DNA from 4 places in the Microbacterium aurantiacum genome. Region 2 is predicted to be linked to each of the others. Evidence: predicted binding sites of a transcription regulator. Region 2 holds the regulator's gene; each other region holds the start of a gene.
What was found. Region 2 encodes HrcA, which represses chaperone genes, less so after heat shock. Its sites were predicted from a motif close to TTNGCACTCGNNNNNNNCGAGTGCNAA; they were not measured.
Positions count from the first base shown of each region.

Region 1: a site for HrcA is predicted at 1,579-1,605, ahead of groES (co-chaperone GroES). Genes of this name have one in related genera too.
Region 3: a site for HrcA is predicted at 1,757-1,783, ahead of groL (chaperonin GroEL). Genes of this name have one in related genera too.
Region 4: a site for HrcA is predicted at 1,889-1,915, ahead of KZC50_RS07250 (Hsp20/alpha crystallin family protein). Genes of this name have one in related genera too.

Region 1 covers NZ_JAHWXH010000001.1:194,927-198,130, reverse strand. The annotation lists gene KZC50_RS00885 (Hsp70 family protein) at 1-1,208, opposite strand, end outside; gene groES (co-chaperone GroES) at 1,689-1,985, shown strand; gene KZC50_RS00875 (cyclase family protein) at 2,139-2,774, opposite strand; gene KZC50_RS00870 (purine-cytosine permease family protein) at 2,767-3,204, opposite strand, start outside.
Region 2 covers NZ_JAHWXH010000002.1:404,554-407,757, reverse strand. The annotation lists gene hemW (radical SAM family heme chaperone HemW) at 1-1,103, shown strand, start outside; gene hrcA (heat-inducible transcriptional repressor HrcA) at 1,187-2,233, shown strand; gene dnaJ (molecular chaperone DnaJ) at 2,279-3,204, shown strand, end outside.
Region 3 covers NZ_JAHWXH010000001.1:1,994,990-1,998,193, forward strand. The annotation lists gene KZC50_RS09395 (DUF2332 domain-containing protein) at 1-490, shown strand, start outside; gene KZC50_RS09400 (DUF3263 domain-containing protein) at 500-745, shown strand; gene KZC50_RS09405 (LytR C-terminal domain-containing protein) at 791-1,366, shown strand; gene KZC50_RS09410 (cold-shock protein) at 1,495-1,698, shown strand; gene groL (chaperonin GroEL) at 1,820-3,204, shown strand, end outside.
Region 4 covers NZ_JAHWXH010000001.1:1,566,075-1,569,278, forward strand. The annotation lists gene KZC50_RS07240 (L-serine ammonia-lyase, iron-sulfur-dependent, subunit alpha) at 1-566, shown strand, start outside; gene KZC50_RS07245 (hypothetical protein) at 661-1,647, opposite strand; gene KZC50_RS07250 (Hsp20/alpha crystallin family protein) at 1,973-2,428, shown strand; gene KZC50_RS07255 (MarR family winged helix-turn-helix transcriptional regulator) at 2,499-2,936, opposite strand; gene KZC50_RS07260 (DUF2207 domain-containing protein) at 2,982-3,204, shown strand, end outside.

The sequences.
Region 1 (3,204 bases), on a different contig from region 2:
GCACCGTCGATGCGGAGGGGAGCGGCGAGGGCGTCGCTCGTGGGGAGCGGCGCGCCGATGCTGTACCCGCCGCGGTCGAGGCCGTTCTCGCTCGCGAGCTGCGCGTTGCCGCCGAAGACCTCCGGGGCGTAGACCGCCGCGGCGCCGCTGACGGCGACCACGGCCGCGAGGGCGACCGCTCCGCCCGAGACGTAGGCGGCCGCGGGCACGCGGCGGAGCCACGGGCGGCGCGGGCGAGCCGGCGGTGCCTCGTCCTCCGCGGCGGCGGCGGCCGCTGCCTCGGAGGCTTCGGTCTCGGCCGCGGCATCCGCTGCGGAGACGATCGCCGCGTCGGCGGCCTCCAGGGCGGCGCCGAGGGCGATGACCGCCTTCGGGTCGGTGTCGACGGCGATCGGCCGGTCGAACCGCTCCGAGAGCAGCTGCGCCACGCGGGGGATCCGGGAGGACCCGCCGGTGAGGAGGATCGCGTCGAGATCGGATGCCTCCACCGCGGCGGCTTCCATCGCATCGCCGAGCACCTCGATGGTGCGCTCGATGTCGTTCTCGATCATCGCCTCGAACTCGTCGCGCGTCAGGCGGACGGCGGTCGAAGTGCCGCCGAGGAGCACGGGGACCGTGGCCTCGGAGTCGAAGGAGAGCGCTTCCTTGGCCTCGACGCATTCGCGCCGGAGCCCCGCGAGGGCGACCCGTGCGTCGGCGTCGCCGAGGAGGGTTGTGACGTCCAGCCGCGCGGCGGACAGGACGTGGCGGAGGACCGCATCGTCGAAGTCGGCGCCGCCGAGGTCTTCGATGCCGGTCGGCGAGCCGATGATCGTCAACGAACCGGATGCGGTCTTGCGGAGCAGGACGGCGTCGAAGGTGCCGCCGCCGAAGTCGTAGACGGCGAGCGTCGACCCGGGCGCCAGCGGATTGGTCGCCTCATAGTGGCGCGCTGCCGCGACCGGCTCGGCGATGATCTCGACCTGGCCGATGCCGGCGCGCACGAGGGCGGCGCGGATGAGGTCGGTGCGGTATGTGCCCCAGGCGACCGGGACGGTCACGACGACCGACGACGGCAGGCGCCCGAAGCGCTCCGTCGCCACCGTCGAGACCCAGTCGACGAGGAGGGCGAGCAGGTCTTCGGGCGCGAAGGTGCGCCCGCCGACGTTGACCGGAACCTCGTCGCCCACGCGGCGCTTGACCTCGCGGACGAGACGTTCCGGCTGCACGAGTCCTCTGCGTTCTGCGGCATCGCCGAAGAGCACGTCCCCGGCGGAGACGTAGATCGAACTCGGTGCCGCATCAGCATGCCTCCCCAGAGGCAGGATGTGTACCTGCGGTTTCCCCTCATCTTCTGTTGTGTGCGATATTGCGGCTGCGGTGCGGCTTGTGCCCGCGTCGACAGCCAATATGTAGGGCCTCGGCATTTCGTCCCCCATGACGATTCGGCGTCGGCCTCCCCCGGGAACTGTCTACCACGCCTGCCCCGTCCGCGCGAGGCCCGATCGGATTCTTTCGTCACCGATCGACATGGGAGAGGGAGGCCTCTCGCAAAGGGAGGAGGCTCGGTGGCCGCGCCTGATACCCGGCGTCATGAAGTTGGCACTCACGTTGCATGAGTGCCAGCGGTTTGCCTACACTTGCGTTAGCACTCTCACCGTGAGGTTGCTAACGAGTCTTGAGTCTCACAGGAAAGCAGAGGTAGACCCGTGTCGGTTTCCATCAAGCCGCTCGAGGACCGCATCGTCATCAAGCAGGTCGAGGCCGAGCAGACCACGTCCAGCGGTCTGGTCATTCCCGACACCGCGAAGGAGAAGCCCCAGGAGGGCGAGGTCGTCGCGGTGGGCCCCGGTCGCATCGACGACAACGGCAACCGCGTCCCGCTCGACGTCGCCGTCGGCGACCGCGTGATCTACAGCAAGTACGGCGGCACCGAGGTCAAGTTCGGTGCGGACGAGTTCCTCGTCCTGTCGGCGCGCGACGTCCTGGCGGTCGTCGTCCGCTGAACCGCGTTCTTCGCGTTTCTCGCAGAGAGGGTCGGATGCTTCGGCATCCGGCCCTCTCTCGTTCGTCTACCCCCCCGGTTCACTTGTCGCCTCTTGCGGGTGTTCGCGCCAGCGACCCGCAAGAGGCGACAAGTGAACCGAAGAAGAATCGCGTCAGGGGAGGAAGGCGACCGCGCGGACGGGCGCGCCGTCGCCGTCGATCCGCAGGGGGAAGAATCCGACGCGCAGGCGTGCGGGCAGCCCCTCCAGGCCGCAGACGTTCTCCACGATCAGCCCGTCCGCGCCCAGCACGACCTCGTGCACCGGGAACGTCTCCGTCGCCGGCTCCGTCGGGTCGGGGCTCAGGGTGTCGACGGCGAGCACGCGCATGCCGCGCGCACGCAGCTCCCGCGCGGCATCCGGATCCAGGAACGGATGCCGCACCGCGGCGTCCTCGGCGAAGTGGGCTGCCCAGCCGGTGTCGATGATCACGATCGGCGGGACGTCGGCGGGCAGCGGCCCCGCGGCCTCCAGCTCCGCCAGCCCGTAGCGCTGCCCCGCACGGAGTCCGGGCGCCCGCAGGACGACCGCGTCGCCGACGAGTTCGTCCAGCGCCACCTCCGCCATCGTGCGGCCACCGGCGACGGTGTGCGCGGGCGCGTCCACGTGCGTCCCCGCGTGCGACCCCAGGTGCCACGACGTCACCGCGACCCCGTCGCGCGACAGCGTCAGTGCCTCCTCCGACGACACCGCGGGGTCGCCCGGGTAGACCGTCATCCCCGCACGGACCGGGTGCGACAGGTCACGCACGCTTCGCCGCCCGTCGCGGGCCCGGCTCCGGCTCCGATTCCGACGCCGCCTCGACGGCATCCGCGAGATGGACGGCCGGCCCGAACGGCTCAGCCGACCGGCGGGGGAGGGAGACGAGCAGATAGACGACGAAGGTGAGGATGAACGCGGGCACGGTCGCGCCGAAGGGCAGCGGCCACACGTACGCCCAGACGTAGGCCGAGGTCGCGCCGACGACCCACGACAGCACGGCCCAGACGTTCACGCCGCCGGTGTACCAGAACGACCCGCCGCGGGCGGAGAGGATGTCGGCGCCGTAGCGGCCGCGCCGGATCACGTAGTAGTCGACGATCATGATCGCGAACACCGGCGCGAACAGCGCGCTGATCGTCACGAGGAAGGTCGTGAACTGGTCGAGGAGCCCGAAGAAGGTCGCCCCGATCACCGAGAT
Region 2 (3,204 bases):
GCGTCCGTTGCGGCTACTGCGACTTCAACACCTACACCGCACAGGAACTGCACGGCGCGTCCCAGGACGCGTACGCCGAGACCGTCCGGCGGGAGATCACCCTCTCTGCTGCGCAGCTCGCCGCGCGCGGTCCGTTGCGCCCCGCGACGACGGTGTTCCTCGGGGGCGGAACCCCGACCCTTCTTCCCGCAGGCGACCTCGGGCGGATGCTCCACGGCGTCGCCGAGGAGTTCGGTATCGCCCCTGACGCCGAGGTGACCGTGGAGGCCAATCCCGACACGGTCGTCGACGGCACCGCCGAGGCGCTGGCGGCGGCCGGAGTGACCCGGATGTCCGTCGGCATGCAGTCGGCGGTCCCGCACGTGCTGGCGAGCCTCGATCGCACACACCGCCCCGAGAACGTCCGCTCCGCGGTGAACTCCGCGCGGGCGGCGGGTCTGCAGGTGAGCGTCGACGTGATCTACGGCGCGCCGGGCGAGGCGCTGGAGGATTGGCGGCGCTCGCTCGACGCCGCCCTCGCACTGGAGCCCGATCACATCTCCGCGTACGCCCTCATCGTCGAGGACGGGACGAAGCTCGCCCGACAGATCCGCCGCGGCGAGGTCGTTCCGCCCGACGACGATCTGCAGGCGGACATGTACGAGCTGGCCGACGCACTCCTCGGTGAGGCCGGATACGACTGGTACGAGGTGTCGAACTGGGCACGCACCCCCGACAGCCGCTCACGCCACAATCTCGCGTACTGGGAGGGTGCCGACTGGTGGGGCTACGGCCCCGGCGCGCACAGCCACATCGCGGGTACCCGGTTCTGGAATGTGCGGCACCCGGCGGCGTACGCCGCGCGCCTCGCCGCGGGGGAGTCGCCGGCGGCGGGACGCGAGACGCCGGACGCGACAGCGCGCCGATGGGAGGAGGTGCTCCTCCGCACCCGCATCCGCGAGGGGCTTCCCGTCGAGCGTCTGTCGGCGTCCGGACGACGTGCTCTCGCCGCTCTGATCGCCGACGGACTGGTCGACGGCGCGGCAGCGGTCCACGGTCGGGTGGTGCTGACGCTGCGCGGACGTCTCCTCGGCGACACGGTGGCCCGCGCACTGACCTCCTGAGCGCCTCCCGACCCGACCCGGGGCCATCGAGTAGAATTGGCACTCGATTCCGGTGAGTGCCAACGATCGTCCGAGGAGGTGGCATGGTCAGCGAGCGGGGCCTCCAAGTGCTGCGCGCCATCGTTCAGGACTACGTCGACACGCGTGAGCCCGTGGGCAGCAAGGCGATCGTCGATCGGCACGCCTTCGGTGTGTCCGCCGCGACGATCCGAAACGACATGGCCCAGCTCGAGGACGAGGAGCTCATCGCGGCTCCGCACACCTCATCCGGCAGGGTTCCCACCGACAAGGGTTACCGCGTTTTCGTCGACCATCTGGCGGAGCTCCGCCCGTTGAGCACCGCGCAGCGCAGCGCCATCGCCTCCTTCCTGGAGGGGTCGAGCGACCTGGACGACGTCCTCACGCGCACGGTGCGCGCCCTGACCAGCCTCACGGGACAGGTCGCGATCGTGCAGTATCCCTCGTTCGCCCGGGCACGCGTCACCCATGTGGAGCTCGTGCAGCTCGGCGGCGGACGGATGCTGGTCATCGTCGTCACCGACACCGGACGGGTGTCGCAGCGCGTCGCCTTCGTGCGCGACGAGTTCGACGACAGCGATCTCGGCCGGATCCGGGCGGAGCTGGGAACCCTCCTCGTCGGCAGGCCCGTGCGGGAGGGACTCGAGCGCATCGCCGAGCGGATAGCCACACCGGACGAACCCACGGTCCCGCGGGAGAAGGCCACGATCGTCATCGCGAAGGCCGTGGCCGAGGAGCTCGAACACTTCCGGCAGGACCGCCTCGTGATGGCCGGCAGCGCGAACCTCGCCCGCAGTGAAGCGGATTTCCGCGGCAGCATCTACCCGCTCCTCGAAGCGATCGAAGAGCAGGTGACGATCCTCCGGCTGATGGGCGAGATGGTCGCGGACGATCAGGGCCTCGCCGCGAGCATCGGGCGCGAGAACGAACCGTTCGGCCTCGGCGAGGCATCCGTCCTGGCCAGCGACTACGACGTGACCGGTGCGCGTACCCGTGCGCGCGTCGGTCTCCTCGGTCCGATGCGGATGGATTACCCGACCAATCTCGCGGCGGTGCGGGCCGTGGCCCGATACCTCACGCGGATCCTCGAAGAAGACGAGAGCGGCCGCTGACGCCGCTCACCCGACCCCGCGTTCCGCGCGGGCAGAAAGGCCACCGTGACTGACCACTACGAGGTCCTCGGCGTCGCGCGCGACGCCAGTCCGGATGAGATCAAGAAGGCGTACCGGCGCCTGGCCCGCCAGTTGCACCCGGATGTCAATCCGGGAGACGACGCGGCCGAGCGCTTCAAGCTCGTCACCCACGCGTACGACGTGCTGAGCGACCCCGATCAGCGTGCCCGGTACGACATGGGCGGCGACGGCGGTGGACTCGGCGGTGCCGGGTTCGGCGGCTTCGGTGACATCTTCGAGACCTTCTTCGGCGGCGGCGGCACCCGCGCGGGGCGTCCGCGGTCGCGTCGGGAGCGCGGCCAGGACGCCCTCGTGAAGGTCTCCCTCGAACTCGGCGACGTCGTCTTCGGCGTGCACCGCGACATCGAGGTCGACACCGCCGTCGCGTGCGAGACCTGCGAGGGCTCGTGCTGCCAGCCGGGCACCGCACCGGTGACATGCGACATCTGCCACGGATCGGGGCACGTCCAGCGCCAGGTCCGCAGCCTGCTCGGGAACGTCGTCACGAGCCAGCCCTGCTCGGTCTGCCAGGGATACGGCACGACCATCCCGTACCCGTGCGCCACCTGCCAGGGACAGGGACGGGTCCGTTCCCGCCGAACGGTCTCCCTCGACATCCCCGCCGGCGTCGAGACCGGTCTCCGCCTCCAGCTTCCGGGCTCGGGAGAGGTGGGGCCCGCCGGCGGCCCGAACGGCGACCTGTACATCGAGATCTCCGTCGCCCCGCACGACGCGTTCAGCCGCGAGGGGGACGATCTGCTCGCCACCCTCGAGGTGTCGATGCCCGACGCGATCCTCGGGACGACCACCACCATCACGTCGTTGGACGGCCCGGTCGATCTCGAGATCCGTCCCGGCGTGCAGGCGGGAGACGTCCTGACCATCAAGGGACGCGGCATCACGCCGTTGCG
Region 3 (3,204 bases), on a different contig from region 2:
CTGGCGCGGAGGCATCGACCTCGCCCCGCGCGATGCGGCCGACCCGGAGGATCGCCGCTTCCTCGAGACGCTCGTGTGGCCGGGGGAGGAGGGCCGGGCCGCCCGCATCCGTGCGGCGCTGGACATCGCCCGCGACGACCCTCCGACCCTGCTGCGCGGCGACGCGTCGGATCCGGCGGTCCTCGCCCGCGCGGTATCCCTGGTGCCCGAGGAGCTGACGCTCGTGGTGACCACTCCGGGCGTCCTCCCGCACGTGCCGCGCGCCGGACGGGAGCGCATCGTCGAGACCCTCTCGCGCGGCGAGATCGCCGGGCGGCCGCTGCGCTGGATCACGATCGATCCGCGCGAGCTCCACGGCGCGTGGCGAGGGCCGGTGTCGGCCGAGGCGGATGGATTCGTCCTCGCCCTCGACGCGGAACCGCTCGCGACGGTCGATCCGCTCGGCGCACGCGTGGTGTGGCACCGCGGTTCCGGAGCGCCCCGGGGTTAGCGTGAGGGGGTGCCCCTCACCGACACCGACCGCGCCCTGCTCGATTTCGAGTCGCAGTGGCAGCGGCACGGCGGCGCCAAGGAGGAGGCGATCCGCGCGGAGCTCGCCCTGACGCCGGCGCGGTACTACCAGCTCCTCGGTCGCCTCATCGACACGGCGGAGGCGCAGGCCTACGACCCGATGCTCGTCAAGCGCTTGCGTCGCCTCCGCGAGGAGCGGCTGCGCGATCGCGCGGCGCGGGTCCGCCTCGGCTGAACCGGCGCTTCGGGCCTCACGGACCCGGGCCGGTAGCATCGTCTGGTGCCGAAGAACCGATACCCGAAGGATCGCTTCGACGACGTCCCCTCCGCTGGGCGCGTCGGCGCGCACCGCGCTGAGAACCCGCGCATGCGCGCCGGCGCCGTTCTGCTCTGGTCGGCGGTCGCGACGATCATCCTGATCGTCCTCGGCATCTTCGGAAGCCTCCTGCTCTCCGGTCGCATCGAGCTGTTCCCCGCCGAGGCGGAACCGGTGCCGACGGCGACCACCCCCGCGGTGGAGCCCGTCGTCGACACGGCCTACCAGGTGCTGATCCTCAACGCGACGGATGCCGCGGGCCTGGCGACGCAGACGAAGGATGCCGTCGTCGCGGCCGGATGGGCGGCGGACGACGTGCTCGCGAGCGAGGCCGGGTCGACCGACTTCCCCGAGACCACCGTCTACTACGTGGCGCCGGAGGACGAGGCCGCGGCGGCGGGTCTCGCGGACGTCATCGGCGGCGCGCGCACCGAGCAGAGCGACGCGTATCCGTCGGCGGATCCGGAGCGTTCGCAGCTCACGATCGTCCTGGGCGTGGATCGCACCGGTGGCGGGGAACCGGCTCCCGACGCCCCCTGAGCGCGCCCGGTGTTTCAGCCCGGTAAACACTTCGGTTCCGCCGTGTCAACAAGTGCCCTCCGGCCCCGTTTCGCGCCCCTCGGCATGCATACGATGACGCTGTCCCACCAGCAGCAGGAGAGATCAGCATGACCCAGGGCACCGTCAAATGGTTCAACGCCGAGAAGGGCTTCGGCTTCATCACGGTCACGGACGGACAGGACGTCTTCGTCCACTACTCCAACATCGACATGACCGGCTTCCGGGTCTTGGAGGAGGGGCAGACCGTCGAGTTCACGGTCGGTTCCGGCCAGAAGGGCCCGCAGGCGGAGTCGGTACGCGTCGTCGCCTGACCGCGCCCGCTGCTCGGGCCGGTGGCTTGCACTCGTGGGGGTCGAGTGCCAGAATGATTTAGCACTCCGCTTCGTTGAGTGCTAAATCCGTAAGCCACCGTCCTGGGAGGACGAAACCCACATGGCAAAGATCATCGCTTTCGATGAGGAGGCCCGTCGTGGCCTCGAGCGCGGCCTGAACATCCTGGCCGACGCGGTCAAGGTCACCCTGGGCCCCCGCGGCCGCAACGTCGTTCTCGAGAAGAAGTGGGGCGCCCCCACGATCACGAACGACGGCGTCTCGATCGCCAAGGAGATCGAGCTGGACGACCCGTTCGAGAAGATCGGCGCGGAGCTCGTCAAGGAGGTCGCCAAGAAGACCGACGACGTCGCCGGTGACGGAACCACCACCGCGACCGTCCTCGCTCAGGCGCTCGTGCGCGAGGGTCTGCGCAACGTCGCGGCCGGCGCCGACCCCATCAGCCTCAAGCGCGGCATCGAGAAGGCCGTCCAGGCCATCACCGCCGAGCTGCTCAACGGCGCCAAGGAGGTCGAGTCGAAGGAGCAGATCGCCGCGACCGCGTCGATCTCCGCCGCTGACCCCGAGATCGGCCAGCTCATCGCCGAGGCGATCGACAAGGTCGGCAAGGAGGGTGTGGTCACCGTCGAGGAGTCCAACACCTTCGGCACCGAGCTCGAGCTCACCGAGGGCATGCGCTTCGACAAGGGCTACCTGAACCCCTACTTCGTCACCGATCCCGAGCGTCAGGAAGCGGTCTTCGAGGACCCCTACATCCTGATCGCGAACCAGAAGATCTCGAACATCAAGGACCTTCTGCCCATCGTCGACAAGGTGATCCAGGACGGCAAGGAGCTCCTGATCATCGCCGAGGACGTCGAGGGCGAGGCGCTGGCGACCCTGGTGCTCAACAAGATCCGCGGCATCTTCAAGTCGGCCGCCGTCAAGGCCCCCGGCTTCGGCGACCGTCGCAAGGCGCAGCTGCAGGACATCGCGATCCTCACCGGCGGCCAGGTCATCACCGAAGAGGTGGGCCTCAAGCTCGAGAACGCGACGCTGGACCTCCTCGGTCGTGCCCGCAAGGTCATCATCACCAAGGACGAGACGACCATCATCGAGGGCTCCGGCGACGCCGGCCAGATCGAGGGACGTGTCACCCAGATCCGTCGTGAGATCGACAACACCGACAGCGACTACGACCGCGAGAAGCTCCAGGAGCGTCTCGCGAAGCTCGCCGGTGGCGTTGCCGTCATCAAGGCGGGTGCGGCGACCGAGGTCGAGCTCAAGGAGCGCAAGCACCGCATCGAGGACGCCGTCCGCAACGCGAAGGCGGCCGTCGAGGAGGGCATCGTCCCCGGTGGTGGCGTCGCGCTCATCCAGTCGGGCAAGAAGGCGCTGGACAGCCTCGAGCTGACCGGTGATGAGGCGACCGGTGCGAACATCGTCCGCGTGGCCATCGAGGCCCCGCTCAAGCAGATCGCGCTGAACGCCGGTCTCGAGCCCGGTGT
Region 4 (3,204 bases), on a different contig from region 2:
GGAACGCGGTGACGCCCTACGGCGAGCTCGTCGGCAGCGCGCTCCTCGGGTTCGGTGCGCACGACGGTGGCCGGTCGGGGGAGGGAGAGCTCGCGGACGAGGACGCCGTGGCCGACGCGAACCGGCGGCGCGGCATCCGTCGGTTCCTGCTGACCGCGACGGCGCTCGGATCGCTCTTCAAGGCGAACGCGTCCATCTCGGGCGCCGAGGGCGGGTGCCAGGCCGAGGTCGGGTCGGCGTGCGCGATGGCGGCAGGCGGGCTGACGGCGGTCATGGGCGGGACGAACCGCCAGATCGAGAATGCGGCCGAGATCGCCATGGAGCACCACCTCGGGCTCACGTGCGATCCGGTCGGCGGGCTGGTGCAGATCCCGTGCATCGAGCGGAACGCCATCGCGGCCTCGACGGCGGTGACCGCCGCGCGGCTGGCGCTCCGCGGCGACGGGAGTCACTACGTCTCGCTGGACGCGGTCGTGGAGACCATGCGTCAGACCGGTATCGACATGTCGACGAAGTACAAGGAGACGAGCGAGGGCGGTCTCGCCGTCAACGTCATCGAGTGCTGACGCGCGGGCGCCGGAGTTCGGCGTGCGCGTTCATGTGGCAGTCGTCGCCCCCTCCCCGTTCGCGAGGCGGCGAGAACTGCCACTTGAACGTACGTCATCGCGGGCGCGTGCCATCCCACCCTCGGCGTCGGAGCACATCGTCGACGATCGCAACCGCGGTGCGCCGGTGGCGGACGTGCCGCGCGGTGAGGCGGACCACCTCCCATCCGAGCGCCGAGTATGCGGCGTACTTCTCGATGTCGCGGTCCCACTGCGCGCGGTCCACGCGGTGATGGTCTCCCTCGATCTCGACGATCGTGCGGTAGGTGGGGTAGACGAACTCGCTGATTCCGACGAGGCGTCCCTGACGATCGCAAACCTCGACGTCGAGATCGGCATCAGGAAGGCCCGCCGCAGCAGCATCGAGGCGGTAGTCGGTCTCGAGCGGTGAGGCGCTGCCCTCGCGGATGAGTTCGAGCGCCGTGCGGAGCTTTCGCGCGCCGATGCGGCGGCCGGCAGTGAGGGAGGCGCGGAGGTCGTCGATCGTCGCGAGGCGCGCGTGCGGCATTTGTGATCCGACTGAGTCGCGTGGGACGCGCACGAAGGCATCGCCGAGGATGACGAGCTCCCGGACGTCGAGTTCGGCGCCGAGCATCGACCACGTCGAGGGCGGGTCTGTCACGGGCAGGTCATCGACCGTCGCGATGCGAGCGAGGTCGCGAGAGACCTTCACACCGCGGATGCCGCGCCGACGCGGCGCGCGCACCGGGTCGGGGACCGCGACCACGAGGTCGGCGCCCGGATCGACGGGTCCGCCGAGGAGGACGGCTGCGGTCCGCCCGGCGAACACCGCGTGCGCGGGCATGATCTGGGCGTAAGCAACCGCGAGGCGGCGGGTGCGCTCGCGGATCGTGCGCTGCCGCCAGAGGGGATCGATGACGGATGCCGGCGGCTCGGCATCCGTCACGGCTCGTACTCCGCGGAAGGGTGCGGAGAGATCCCGCGCGCGAAGGCGCCGAGGTGTGACACCGGCGGCCTGCGCCTCGGCGCACGAGAAGGCGGGACCGAGGCCGTCGGGCAGGGGGCGTGGTGCGACGGGCATCGGCCCACCCTTCCGCGTGTACCCCGGTCTCGCGGGTCCGTGCGCCCGTGTCTGTGTGCGGTGCGCCCCCACCGCATCGATGCCGCTCGCTGGGGAGGAGGGGCGCCGTTGTCCCTTCGCTCGCCTCGAGTGGCAGCCATGGTCGCCTCGGCGCGTATGAGGCGGCGAGAACTGCCACTCGAACGGGCGCCGGCGCGGAGCCCTGTTCGCCGAGGGCGAACGCGAGCGAGAGGGCGAAAATCTGGCACTCGACACCCGAGAGTGCTAATCTCATCGTAGTTGAGTCGAGTGGACTCAACTCTGGACCATTCGAGAGGAGAACACCATGGCCACGTACGACCCCTTCCGTGACCTCGACCGCCTCGCCACGAGCCTCTTCGACACGCGCCGCGGCCCGCGCCGCATGCCGATGGACCTCTACCGCGACGGCGACCACTACGTCCTGACCGCCGACCTCCCCGGCATCGACCCCGGTTCGGTCGACGTCGACGTCGACGGCCAGCTGCTCACGATCCGTGCCGAGCGCACGCTGCCCTCCGGCGACGGCGTGAAGTGGATCACGCGCGAGCGCGAGGCGGCGAGCTTCCTGCGCCAGCTCAACCTCGGCCAGGGCATCGACACCGAGCGCATCTCGGCGAACTACAGCAACGGCGTCCTGAGCGTCACGATCCCCGTGAGCGAGAAGGCCAAGCCCCGGAAGATCGAGGTGATGGCCGACGGCACGAGCCCCGTCATCCAGGCGCACGAGAGCGCTGACGGTCCGCAGCCCGTCGAGCAGTGATCGCTTCGCCGACTCCGTGAGAGGAGCCCGTCCGCACCCTGCGGGCGGGCTCCTTCGGTGTTCGGGGGCGTCAGGCCGACGCGGGCCGGCGACGGAGCTTCGCCGTGAGGTCGCGCAGCTGGGCGAGCTCGGCGTCGTCGAGAGGGGACATCCGTTCCGCGATCGCCTTGCCGTGCGCGGAGGCGACGCGTCGGAAGACGGCGGCTCCGGCATCCGTCGCGGTGACGAGCGAGCCGCGTCGGTCATCGGGATCGGCGCATTTCGTCAGCAGTCCGCGCGAGACCATGCGGTCGACGAGTCGCGAGACGCTCGGCTGGCTGATGAGCATGTTGGCTGTCACGTCGCGGAGGCGCGCGGTCATCTCCGGCCCACGGGTGACGGTGAGGAGCACGTCGTACTCGGCCTGGCCGAGCTCGTCGTCGAAGTCGCTGCTGATCTCGTGGAACACCTCGTGCTGCGCCCGGAAGAGGCTTTCCCAGGCGTCGATGGCGAGGCGGCGATCAGTCATGCAGACCAGGGTACGGCCGAGAGGGCCTCGCCGTAGGCTGGCCGCATGGCGACGCGCAGACTTCGGTCACTTTTCGGTGCTCGAGCGGCGGGGGTGGTCGCGATCGCCGCGGCCCTCACCGCGACGACGGGGATGATCGGTGCGGGTGCGGCATCCGCCGAACCGGTGAGCACGGTGTCGACGGATGTCGACGACTTCACGTTCGACAGCATGGATGTCGACTACTCCATCGGCCGCGGTGAGGACGGCGCGAGCGCCCTGACCGTGG